DNA from 4 places in the Pseudomonas sp. S2_A05 genome. Region 1 is predicted to be linked to each of the others. Evidence: predicted binding sites of a transcription regulator. Region 1 holds the regulator's gene; each other region holds the start of a gene.
The links. Region 1 encodes sigma-54, which starts transcription at its own class of promoters, with help from an activator protein. Its sites were predicted from a motif close to ANTGGCATNNANNTTGCTNT; they were not measured.
Positions count from the first base shown of each region.

Region 1 (3,031 bases):
GCCAGCGCCGGTCGCGCCACGGGCAGCAAGGTCACCGAATCGCGTCCGCGCATCGACATGGTGATCCAGCCGAAGAAGAAAACCGAAGAGAAATCCCAGTAATGGCAACTCTGAAAGCTCAGCACCTGGCCAAGGCCTATAAAAGCCGCCAGGTCGTGCGTGACGTCAGCCTGTCGATCGACAGCGGGCAGATCGTCGGCTTGCTCGGCCCGAACGGCGCCGGCAAGACTACGTGCTTCTACATGATCGTTGGCCTGGTGCAGGCAGATCAGGGCCGTGTGCTGATCGATGATCTGGACGTCAGCCACCAGCCGATGCACGGCCGCGCCAAGGCCGGTATCGGCTATCTGCCGCAAGAAGCGTCGATCTTCCGTAAACTGTCGGTCGCCGACAACATCATGGCGATCCTCGAGACCCGCCCGGAGCTGGACAAGGCCGGTCGTCGCAAGGAGCTGGAAAGCCTGCTGCAGGAATTCCACATCAGCCACATCCGCGACAACCTCGGCATGAGCCTGTCCGGTGGTGAACGCCGCCGGGTGGAAATCGCTCGCGCCCTGGCGACGGCACCGAAATTCATACTGCTCGACGAACCGTTCGCCGGCGTTGACCCGATCTCGGTCGGCGACATCAAGCAGATCATCCATCACCTCAAGGCCAAGGGCATCGGCGTGCTGATCACCGACCACAACGTGCGTGAGACGCTGGATATTTGCGAAACCGCTTACATCGTCAACGACGGTCAACTGATCGCTGAAGGCGATGCCGAGACCATCCTGGCCAACGATCTGGTCAAGGAAGTGTATCTGGGTCACGAGTTCCGCCTGTAAGCGCGACAGCGCTGTATCGATTCAAGGCGCATTTATCCGCTTTAATTGTTACAGCGCTCTAGGCAAACACTTCAGTTTCAGGCATATAATTTGCTTAAGTTTGGCGCTTCGGCGCCCTGTAGTGGATGGCGCAAAGCGCCGGCGAATAAGGTGTTAAGCCCCTGCCATGAAACCATCGCTAGTCTTGAGAATGGGCCAGCAGCTGACGATGACACCGCAGCTGCAACAGGCCATCCGCCTGCTCCAATTGTCGACCCTGGACCTGCAACAGGAGATCCAGGAGGCTCTGGAATCCAATCCGATGCTCGAGCGCCAGGAAGAAGGCGACGACTTCGACAACGCCGATCCGCTGGCCGACAACGCCGAACAGAAGCCCGCCGAAATCCAGGAACCCTCCTACCAGGAAACCGCCCCGACGGTGGATAACCTCGAGGATGGCGATTGGAACGAGCGTATCCCCAACGAACTGCCAGTGGATACTGCCTGGGAAGACGTCTACCAGACCAGCGCCAGCAGCCTGCCGAGCAGCGATGACGATGAGTGGGATTTCACCACCCGCACGTCGGCCGGCGAGAGCCTGCAAAGCCATCTGCTCTGGCAACTGAACCTGGCACCGATGTCCGACACCGATCGCCTGATCGCCGTGACTCTGATCGACTGCATCAACAATCAGGGCTATCTGGACGAAACACTCGAAGAGATTCTTGAAGCGTTCGACCCGGAACTGGACATCGAGCTCGACGAAATCGAAGCTGTCCTGCATCGCATCCAGCAATTCGAGCCCGCCGGTATCGGCGCACGCAACCTCAGCGAATGCCTGCTGCTGCAATTGCGCCAGCTGCCCGCGAAGACGCCGTGGCTGACCGAGGCCAAGCGTCTGGTCGCCGATTACATCGACCTGCTCGGCAGCCGCGATTACAGCCAGTTGATGCGGCGCATGAAGCTCAAGGAAGACGAGCTGCGCCAGGTCATCGAACTGGTGCAGAGCCTCAATCCGCGTCCCGGCTCACAGATCGAGTCGACCGAAGCCGAATACGTCATTCCCGACGTGATCGTGCGCAAGGACAACGAGCGCTGGCTGGTCGAGCTGAACCAGGAATCGGTGCCTCGCCTGCGCGTCAACGCCCAGTACGCCGGTTTCGTGAAGCGTGCCGACACCAGCGCCGACAACACTTTCATGCGCAACCAGTTGCAGGAGGCCCGCTGGTTCATCAAGAGCCTGCAGAGCCGCAACGAAACCCTGATGAAAGTGGCCACGCAGATCGTCGAACATCAGCGCGGCTTCCTCGAATACGGCGACGAAGCAATGAAGCCGTTGGTATTGCATGACATCGCCGAAGCGGTCGGCATGCACGAATCGACGATTTCCCGGGTGACCACACAAAAATTCATGCATACCCCGCGCGGTATTTATGAGCTGAAATACTTTTTCTCCAGCCACGTCAGCACCTCCGAAGGCGGCGAATGCTCGTCCACGGCGATCCGCGCGATCATCAAGAAACTGGTCGCTGCGGAAAATCAGAAAAAGCCGTTGAGTGACAGCAAGATCGCTGGTTTACTGGAGGCACAAGGCATTCAGGTGGCTCGCCGCACCGTCGCCAAGTACCGCGAATCCCTCGGAATCGCGCCTTCGAGCGAACGCAAGCGGTTGATGTAAGCCACGTTACAGCGTTCCAGTGGCAGGCTTTTCGGCCTGCCGCTTTATGCACTGGCAACGAAGGAGAAGCTGTATGCAAGTCAACATCAGTGGACACCAACTGGAAGTGACCCAACCTCTGCGTTCCTACATCGAGGAAAAACTCCAGCGACTGGAGCGACATTTCGACAAGATCACCAACGTGCAGGTCACGATGTGCGTCGAAAAGCTGAAACAGAAGATCGAAGCCACCTTGCATATTCCCGGCAGTGAAGTGGTCGCAAACGCAGAAGATACCGACATGTACGCTGCGATCGACTCACTTACCGACAAGCTGGATCGCCAACTCAAAAAGCATAAGGAAAAGACCCAGAGCCTCCTCCAGGGCGCGACCGGTCGTTAACACCCCTATCCATGATCCGACTTGAAACCATCCTGACCCCCGGCCGTTCCCAAGTGAACGCGCCGGGCGGCAGCAAGAAAAAAGCCCTCGAACAGATTGCCAACCTGATCCACCGCGAAGTGCCGGATCTGGCGATGCAGGATGTCTTCGAGGCGCTGATCGCCC
Region 1 is NZ_CP162775.1:5,719,308-5,722,338, reverse strand. It holds gene lptA (lipopolysaccharide transport periplasmic protein LptA) at 1-102, shown strand, start outside; gene lptB (LPS export ABC transporter ATP-binding protein) at 102-827, shown strand; gene AB4O12_RS25795 (RNA polymerase factor sigma-54) at 994-2,484, shown strand; gene hpf (ribosome hibernation-promoting factor, HPF/YfiA family) at 2,558-2,866, shown strand; gene ptsN (PTS IIA-like nitrogen regulatory protein PtsN) at 2,878-3,031, shown strand, end outside.

Region 2 (3,031 bases), 600 kb from region 1:
CCAGTTCCTTGAAACGTGCGTTCACTGCATAGAACGGCATCGTCTGTACCTCTATGCCGGCGAGCTCCAGCGGGTCATCCTCGGCGGCATCCGGGTGGCGGATGTCGATGACGATCTGACCGGCCAGCGCTTCGCTGACTTCTTCAATTTGCAAATCCTGGCCCAACTCGTCGATTACCCGATCGATCGGCACCAGTTTGGCGTTGGCGAGCGCGCGCTCGAGTACCGCCATGTCGAATTCTTTCTCTTCGTGCTCAACCCGGCCACGCTTGGCGGCGGTCTTGGGGTTGACCGAAATCACGCCGCAGTATTCCGGCATGTGCCGGGCGAAATCGGCGGTGCCGATCTCGTTGGCGGTGTCGATGATGTCCTGCTTGTGCGCGACGATCAGCGGCCGCAGCACCAGTTTGTCGGTCACGCAGTCGATCACCGACAGGTTCGGCAGCGTCTGGCTCGACACCTGGGAGATCGCTTCACCGGTCACCAGTGCATCGATGTGCAGGCGTTCGGCGATCTCGGACGAGGCGCGCAACATCATACGCTTCAAAACCACGCCCATATGACTGTTATCGACTTTGCCGAGAATTTCGCCCAGCACTTCCTCGAACGGCACACTGACAAATAGCACGCGTTGCGAGCTGCCGTACTTCTTCCAGATGAAGTGCGCGACTTCCATCACGCCCAATTCGTGGGCACGCCCGCCGAGATTGAAGAAGCAGAAGTGCGCCATCAGGCCGCGACGCATGATCTGATAAGCCGCCACGGTCGAATCGAAGCCGCCGGACATCAATACCAGCGTCTGCTCCAACGCGCCGAGCGGGTAGCCGCCGATGCCGTTGTGCTGGCTGTGAATCACGAACAACCGTTTGTCGCGAACTTCGATACGGACTTCGATTTGCGGTGCTTTAAGGTCGATTCCGGCCGCACCGCACTCGCGACGCAGCTTGCTGCCGACGTATTTTTCCACGTCCATCGAGCTGAAGGCATGCTTGCCTGCGCGCTTGCAGCGCACCGAGAAAATCTTCCCGGCCAGTGCATCGCCGTAGTGCTGTTTGCACTTTTCGGTGATGTCGTCGAAGTCGCCCAGCGGGTACTCGTCGATCTGCAGAAAATGCGCGATACCCGGCATGCAGGTCAGGCGTTCGCCCATCTCTTTCAAGGCTTTGGGGTCAGTAACGCGGGTTTCCAGCTCGAGATTGTCCCACACGCCGTTCACCACCACGGCCGGGTCCAGGTCACGGAGCACGGTGCGGATGTTCTTGGCCAACTGGCGGATGAATTTCGTCCGGACAGGTCGGCTTTTGATGGTGATCTCGGGGAAGACTTTTACGATAAGTTTCATGAAAACAGCGCGCGAACGGCCAGCCGAAAAAGGGGGGCGCGGATTATAGCGGAAATTGCTCAAGGTTTAACCAGTTAATGTGCAGAAGGTTTTGCTTGCACCAAAACAGGTCATTTCTGAATTTAAACGCAACATTAAGGGGCGGGATTTGTCGATTCAGTACCTCGCACGCCTTAATAAGCGTGAATTTGGGGCAAAAAACCCATGCTGGGGCACTGGCATGCAATTTGCTCCCTTGTGAGGCAGGTTGCCTTGGCAGAGTATTCGCGCCGGCATCACCATTATTAAGGGCATCCACTACCCGCCCTAATTCACCCGGAGGACACTATGTCGAAGTCGGTTCAACTCATCAAAGATCATGACGTCAAGTGGATTGATCTGCGCTTCACGGACACCAAAGGCACTCAGCACCACGTGACCATGCCGGCTCGCGATGCGCTGGATGACGACTTCTTCGAAGTCGGCAAGATGTTCGACGGTTCCTCCATCTCCGGCTGGAAAGGCATCGAAGCCTCCGACATGATCCTGATGCCGGTCGACGAAACTGCCGTGCTCGATCCGTTCACCGAAGACCCAACCCTGATTCTGGTGTGCGACATCATCGAGCCTTCGAGCATGCAGGGCTACGATCGCGACCCACGTGCGATCGCCAAGCGCGCCGAAGAGCACCTGAAAGCCACCGGTATCGGTGACACCGTATTCGCCGGTCCGGAGCCTGAGTTCTTCATCTTTGACTCGGTCAAATTCAAGTCGGACATCTCCGGCTCGATGTTCAAGATCTACTCCGAGCAAGGTTCGTGGATGTCCGACCAGGACATCGAAGGTGGCAACAAGGGTCACCGTCCAGGCGTGAAAGGCGGCTACTTCCCGGTTCCACCGTTCGACCACGACCACGAAATCCGTACTGCCATGTGCAACGCACTGGAAGAAATGGGTCAGTCGGTTGAAGTTCACCACCACGAAGTGGCAACTGCCGGCCAGAACGAAATCGGCGTCAAGTTCAACACCCTGGTGAAGAAGGCTGACGAAGTTCAGACCCTGAAATACGTTGTGCACAACGTTGCCGACGCTTACGGCCGCACCGCGACCTTCATGCCGAAGCCACTGTACGGCGACAACGGTTCGGGCATGCACGTACACATGTCGATCTGGAAAGACGGCAAGAACACCTTCGCAGGTGAAGGCTATGCCGGCCTGTCCGATACCGCTCTGTACTTCATCGGCGGCATCATCAAGCACGGTAAGGCCCTGAACGGCTTCACCAACCCGGCGACCAACTCCTACAAGCGTCTGGTGCCAGGCTTCGAAGCTCCGGTAATGCTGGCCTACTCGGCTCGCAACCGTTCCGCTTCGATCCGTATTCCTTACGTGTCGAGCCCGAAAGCCCGCCGTATCGAAGCACGCTTCCCGGATCCGGCTGCCAACCCGTACCTGGCTTTCGCAGCTCTGCTGATGGCCGGTCTGGACGGTATCCAGAACAAGATCCACCCAGGCGATGCCGCCGACAAGAACCTGTACGACCTGCCGCCTGAAGAGGCGAAAGAGATTCCACAGGTTTGCGGCAGCCTGAAAGAAGCCCTGGAAGAGCTGGACAAGGGCCGCGCGTTCCTGACCAAGGGCGGCGTGTTCTCCGACGACTTCATCGACGCTTACATCGCGCTGAAATCGGAAGAAGAAATCAAGGTTCGC
Region 2 is NZ_CP162775.1:5,118,624-5,121,654, reverse strand. It holds gene thiI (tRNA uracil 4-sulfurtransferase ThiI) at 1-1,342, opposite strand, end outside; gene glnA (type I glutamate--ammonia ligase) at 1,670-3,031, shown strand, end outside.
Region 2: a site for sigma-54 is predicted at 1,557-1,576, ahead of glnA (type I glutamate--ammonia ligase). Genes of this name have one in related genera too.

Region 3 (3,031 bases), 910 kb from region 1:
TGAGGAATGCCCGTCCGATGATGAAGCCGCCCGGCTGATCAAGGAGCGGCTTCTTCCGGTTGCCGCCCAGCTGGATCTCAACGACCTGCAAGGGCGCACCACCGATGCCGAGGTGAAAAACCTCAAGACTCAGAACGGCATCGAAATCCGCAGCATCACCCCTGTCTGAACACTTCCTGTCATCTCGTAAACCAGGCCTTGGCAGCGGCGCTCTCTTGGGGCTACTCTGCAAGCGAGATCAGCGAATGGATCGCTAAGGTCTGGTCTTGTCAGCTACATGCTTGTTTCCCGCGCGCAACCACGTTGCCGTAGTACTTAGGCCAAAAGGCCCGGGGCGGGAATACGGAAAGTCTATCCATCAATCGAGGGGGACGATTCATGAGCACAGCCTATCAAGAAGACATCAGCAGCAATGTTCTGCGCCGCATGAAAGAAGGCGGTTTCGATTTTTCCCGGTTCCATCCCATTGAGTTCTACGCGATTTTCCCGGACGAGGAGCGGGCGCGCAGGGCAGCAGGCAAATTTCGCGGTGAATCCATCAATGCCCAGGTCAGTGCGCGCGACGACGGCGCCTGGTCGCTGGAATTGAGCAAAGTGATGTACGCAACCTATGACGACATCGGCGATTTCGAGCAAGGCTTTTCTGCCGTGGTCGAACCGCTGGGCGGCATTATCGAGGGTTGGGGCGTGAAGCAGGAGGTGCGCAATCGTTACCGGTTGAATTGATATTGCGCATTGTTTGTCGGGCAACGGCTGACCTTCGGGTCGGCCGTTGTCGTTTCTGGCTTCTGCACATCGCAGTGGCAAAACCCTGAAACAAGAATCCCGGGCAAAAAAAAGCCACCGGAGAGGGTGGCTAAAAGGGAAGACGGGTGTGCAATAAAGTCCTGTCGGGACGGGGCTGCCAAGGCAGTTCAGATCAGTTGAGCTGACTACTTCGCGACGGCGTGCCGGGGAAGTTTTGCAGCGAATGCGCGGATTATCCGCAGTCGTGGCCGGGCAGTGAAATCAACTCTGACTATGCTGGTGATAGGCGATGCAGTGCGTCGCAATGAAGCGGGGGCAATCGGGCCGGGGCATTTGCCGCACAGGAATGGTGCGCAGCCTTCGGCGTGGATCTACAACCGATTGAAATCAAAGCGTTTATGCCGATGGCACGGGCCTTGCGAAGGCCTGTATGTCCGGAGTGACAAGGAGTACGGCATGATCCGCACCTATTTTGACGAGATGTACGATGCCGGCGGCCTGGTCCGCCCGCATTACCGGGAATTTGCCCGCTGGCTGGCCGAGACGCCCGACGAGCTGCTCGCGCAGCGCCGCCGCGAGGCCGATCTGCTGTTCCACCGGGCCGGGATCACCTTCACGCTCTATGGCGACGAGCAGGGCACCGAGCGCCTGATTCCGTTCGACACCATTCCACGCAGCATTCCTGCCAGTGAATGGCGGATTGTCGAGCGCGGCTGCATTCAGCGGGTCAAGGCGTTGAACATGTTTCTCGCCGACCTCTACCACGAACAGCGCATCATCAAGGCCGGGATCATTCCCGCCGAACAGGTGCTGGCCAACGAGCAATACCAGTTGGCGATGCAGGGCCTGGATCTGCACCGCGACATCTACTCGCATATCTCCGGCGTCGATCTGGTACGCGATGGCGATGGCACTTATTACGTCCTCGAAGACAACCTGCGCACACCCAGTGGCGTCAGCTACATGCTCGAAGACCGCAAGATGATGATGCGCCTGTTCCCCGAACTGTTCTCCGCCCAGCGCATCGCCCCGATCGATCACTATCCCAATCTGCTGCTCGACACCCTGAAAAGCTCAAGCCCGATCGACAACCCGAGCGTGGTGGTGTTGACGCCGGGTCGCTTCAACAGCGCGTTCTTCGAACATGCGTTTCTGGCGCGGGAGATGGGCGTTGAACTGGTGGAAGGCGCAGATCTGTTCGTGCGTGACGACAAGGTGTTCATGCGCACCACCGATGGCCCGAAAGCGGTCGACGTGATCTATCGCCGCCTCGACGACGCGTTCCTTGATCCGCTGGCGTTCAACCCGGACTCGATGCTCGGCGTGCCGGGGCTGCTGTCGTCTTATCGCTCCGGCAATGTGGTGCTGGCCAATGCCATCGGCACCGGGGTCGCGGACGATAAATCGGTTTACCCGTTTGTCACCGACATGATCCGTTTTTACCTCGACGAAGAGCCGATCCTGAAAAACGTGCCGACCTGGCAATGCCGCAACCCGTCCGAGCTGTCCCACGTACTGGCCAATCTTGCGGATTTGGTCGTCAAGGAAACCCAGGGCTCCGGCGGTTACGGGATGCTGGTCGGACCGGCCGCGACGACGGCGGAAATCGATGCCTTTCGCGAGCGCATCAAAGCCAAACCCCATGCCTACATTGCGCAGCCGACGCTGTCGCTGTCGACCTGTCCGACCTTTGTCGAAAACGGCATCGCGCCGCGCCATATCGACTTGCGTCCGTTCGTGCTGTCTGGCCGCGAAACCCGTGTGGTGCCTGGCGGTTTGACCCGTGTCGCGTTGCGTGAAGGCTCCCTGGTGGTGAACTCCTCCCAGGGCGGCGGGACCAAGGACACCTGGGTAGTCGAGGATTGAAGGAAGCTTGCCATGTTAAGTAGAACTGCCTCGGATCTGTACTGGATGTCGCGTTACCTGGAGCGTGCGGAGAATCTCGCGCGCATGCTCGACATCAGTTATTCGCTGTCGCTGATGCCGCAGGACGGGCGCGGCGACGGTCTGCACGAACTCGCCATGCCGTTGCTGATCACCGGCACCTTGGACGATTACCTTGAACGCCACGGCGACCTGCACGCTGAACGCTTGCTGCATTTCTTCGCACTGGACGCGGCCAACCCGGCCAGTATCTACAGCTGCCTTGGTGCAGCGCGGGCCAGTGCCCATGCCGTGCGCGGGCGAATCACTGCGGACATGTGGGAAAACATCAACGCGACCTGGCTGGAAATTCGCGGCATCGCCGAACAGGGCTTGAGCCGCTATGGCATGAGTCGTTTCT
Region 3 is NZ_CP162775.1:648,647-651,677, forward strand. It holds gene AB4O12_RS03065 (hypothetical protein) at 1-169, shown strand, start outside; gene AB4O12_RS03070 (ribonuclease E inhibitor RraB) at 379-726, shown strand; gene AB4O12_RS03075 (circularly permuted type 2 ATP-grasp protein) at 1,204-2,613, shown strand; gene AB4O12_RS03080 (alpha-E domain-containing protein) at 2,626-3,031, shown strand, end outside.
Region 3: a site for sigma-54 is predicted at 1,151-1,170, ahead of AB4O12_RS03075 (circularly permuted type 2 ATP-grasp protein). Genes of this name have one in related genera too.

Region 4 (3,031 bases), 2.6 Mb from region 1:
GCATCGCCGGCAGCGCGGCTGCCCAGGTCGATGGTGCGCACGGTCTTGCCGTCCTTGTCGGTGATGGTCACGGTGCCGCCGGCAATCGACGAAGGCACGGTGACCGAACCGGTCAGGCCTTTGCTCGGGTCATCGAGCTGGGCGGTGTTGGTCTGCACGATCACGTTGCGACCGACCAGCGACGACGCTTGCAACGCCTGCGACGAGTTGTAGTTGCCGGCAAGGCCACTGACAGTGGAGTTCAGCGTGGTGATGCCTTCAAGGCTGCTGAACTGCGCCAACTGCGCGACGAAGGCGCTGTTGTCCTGCGGGTCGAGCGGGTTCTGGTTTTTCAGCTGGGTGACCAGCAATTGCAGGAAAGCATCCTTGCCCAGCGCCTGGCCGCCTGTGGCACTGTTGGTCGCCGAAGCGATGCCGCCCGACGTCGTGCTGCTGGCCTTCTTCGACGAGTTGGCCAGGATGTCGTTCATGCTCAGGCTGCTGGTGGTATCCGTAACGCTCATGGCAGTCGCCCCTTATTACTGACCGAGGGTCAGTACCTTCTGCATCATGGTTTTGGCGGTGTTCATCATTTCCGCGTTGGTCTGGAACGAGCGGCTCGCGGAAATCATGTCAGCCATTTCTTCCACCACGTTGACGTTCGGGTAGTAGACGTAGCCCTTGGCGTCGGCAGCCGGATGGTTCGGCTCGTAGCGCGCTTCGAGGTTGCTCTGGTCTTCGACAACGCCAAGCACCTGCACGCCCTGCCCGGCCGCGTCCTGGTTCTGGAACAGCGAATTGCTGCCGCCGGCCTGGCCGCCCTGAAACATGGTGGCGAACACCGGATGACGGGCGCGGTAGGTCTGGTCGATGCTCGACGAAACGGTTTCGGCGTTGGCGATGTTCGAAGCCACGGTGTTCAGACGCGTGGTCTGCGCGCTCATGCCGCTGCCGGCAATGTTGAAAACGCTGGACAGGGACATGGATTATTCTCCGCGCAGGGCTGACACCAGCCCTTTGAATTTGCTGTTGAGCAAGGTGAAGCTGGCCTGGAAGCCGACAGCGTTTTCCGCGTAGTTCGACTGTTCCAGTTGAGCGTCGACGGTGTTCTGGTCGATCGAAGGCTGCATCGGCGTGCGATACATCAGCGACTCGTCGCCGTTGCCCAGCCCTTCAGCCTCGATGTGCCGGCTGTTGGTCATGTTCAGGGCAAAGTGGCCGCCGGTCTTGGTCTTCTCGGTCTGTGCTTCGAGCACTTTGGAGAAATCCAGATCCCGCGCTTTGTAGTTCGGGGTGTCGGCGTTGGCGATGTTGTTGGCCAGCACTTCGGCACGCTGGGCGCGGAAGCCCAATGCCTTTTCGTGAATGCCCAGCGCTTTGTCGAAGCTGATGCTCATGTCGGGAACCTTCAGGTGACCGGTTTTTCGTACTTGAGCTTTAGCAAGTGCCGTGCCAAATGATCAAAGCCCCGTATTCCGGGGCTTTGCGCCTGACAGGCAAAGCGGCAATGCCAGAAAAGCGGCAACCGGTTACCGCCGGATGCCGCTTTTCTGCCGCTTGCCGTCGTTGCCAGGTCAGCGCAGATCCCTGTGGGAGCGAGCCTGCTCGCGAAGGCGGCGTGTCAGGCGCCAACTGTCTTATGGACAGACCGCTTTCGCGAGCAGGCTCGCTCCCACAGGGGATTCGTGGAAAATAATTCGGGCATAAAAAAAGGAGGCCTTTGCGGGCCTCCCGTTTTTGTATCAGCGCAAACCGCTTATTTCGCCTTGTAGATAATCCCCGGGCTGCACTGAACCATCTGGTAATGATCCGGCAATCCGTTCAGCGCTTCCGAAGCGCCAAGGAACAGATACCCGCCCGGCTTCAACGTGCTGTGAATGCGCAACAGGATGTCCTTCTTCACTTCGGCAGAGAAGTAGATCAGCACGTTGCGGCAGAACACGATGTCGAACTTGCCCAGCGCCGCGTAGCTGTCGAGCAGGTTGAACGAGCGGAATTCCACCCGGCTCTTGATCGGCGCCTTGACCACCCAGCGCCCCGGCCCTTTCGGGTCGAAGTAGCGTTGCAGGCGTTCCGGCGACAGACCGCGACCGATCGCCAGGCTGTCGTACTCGCCGGTCTTGCAGTTGTTGAGCATCAGGCCCGACAGATCGGTGGCAACGATCTGCACACCCATCTTCAACTGCCCCAGGTTGCTGCGCTCGAACTCGTCGATCGACATCGACAGCGAGTACGGCTCCTGCCCCGACGAGCAGGCCGCCGACCAGATCCGCAGACGCTGGTTGGGGCTGGCCTTGATCGCTTCCGGCAGTACCTTGTTCTTCAAGACTTCAAACGGATAGGTGTCGCGAAACCACAGGGTTTCGTTGGTCGTCATGGCATCGACCACCTGCTCGCGCAAACCGCTGCGCGGCTGGGTCTGGATGCGCTGTACCAGCTCACCCAGGGACTTGATGCCTTGCTGCTCCATCAGTTTGTTGAGACGGCTCGAGACCAGATACTGCTTGTTTTCACCGAGCAGAATGCCACAGGCTTTTTCCAGGAAGACCCGGAACTGTTCGAAATCCAAATTACCCGTAGACAATGATGCCGCCTCTTAAATCGTGTTGACCGCCAGGGGCAGAAGGCCCCTAGCTGATATCTGCTGCTTTGATCCGGTCGACTACCCGGGATGCGAGGTCATCAGGACGGAATTTGGCCAGGAAGTCATCAGCACCGACTTTCTTCACCATCGCCTGATTGAATACCCCCGACAACGAAGTATGCAGGATGATATGGAGCTTTTGCATGCGTGCGTCGCCGCGGATTTCCGCCGTCAGGGTGTACCCGTCCATCTCCGGCATCTCGATGTCGGAAATCATCATCAGGAACTCTTCTTCCGGCTTCTTGCCCTCGTCGACCAGCTTGCGCAGGTAATCCAGCGCCTGCTTGCCGTCGTTCAGCGCCACCACTTCGACACCGATGGTCTGCAGACAACGCGTGACCTGCTTGCGCGCCACCGACGAGTCATCGACCGTCAGCACCCGCAGCGACAATGCCTTGGTCTGCGTCT
Region 4 is NZ_CP162775.1:3,162,679-3,165,709, forward strand. It holds gene flgD (flagellar hook assembly protein FlgD) at 1-503, opposite strand, end outside; gene flgC (flagellar basal body rod protein FlgC) at 519-962, opposite strand; gene flgB (flagellar basal body rod protein FlgB) at 966-1,376, opposite strand; gene cheR (protein-glutamate O-methyltransferase CheR) at 1,736-2,563, opposite strand; gene AB4O12_RS14410 (chemotaxis protein CheV) at 2,610-3,031, opposite strand, start outside.
Region 4: a site for sigma-54 is predicted at 1,417-1,436, ahead of flgB (flagellar basal body rod protein FlgB). Genes of this name have one in related genera too.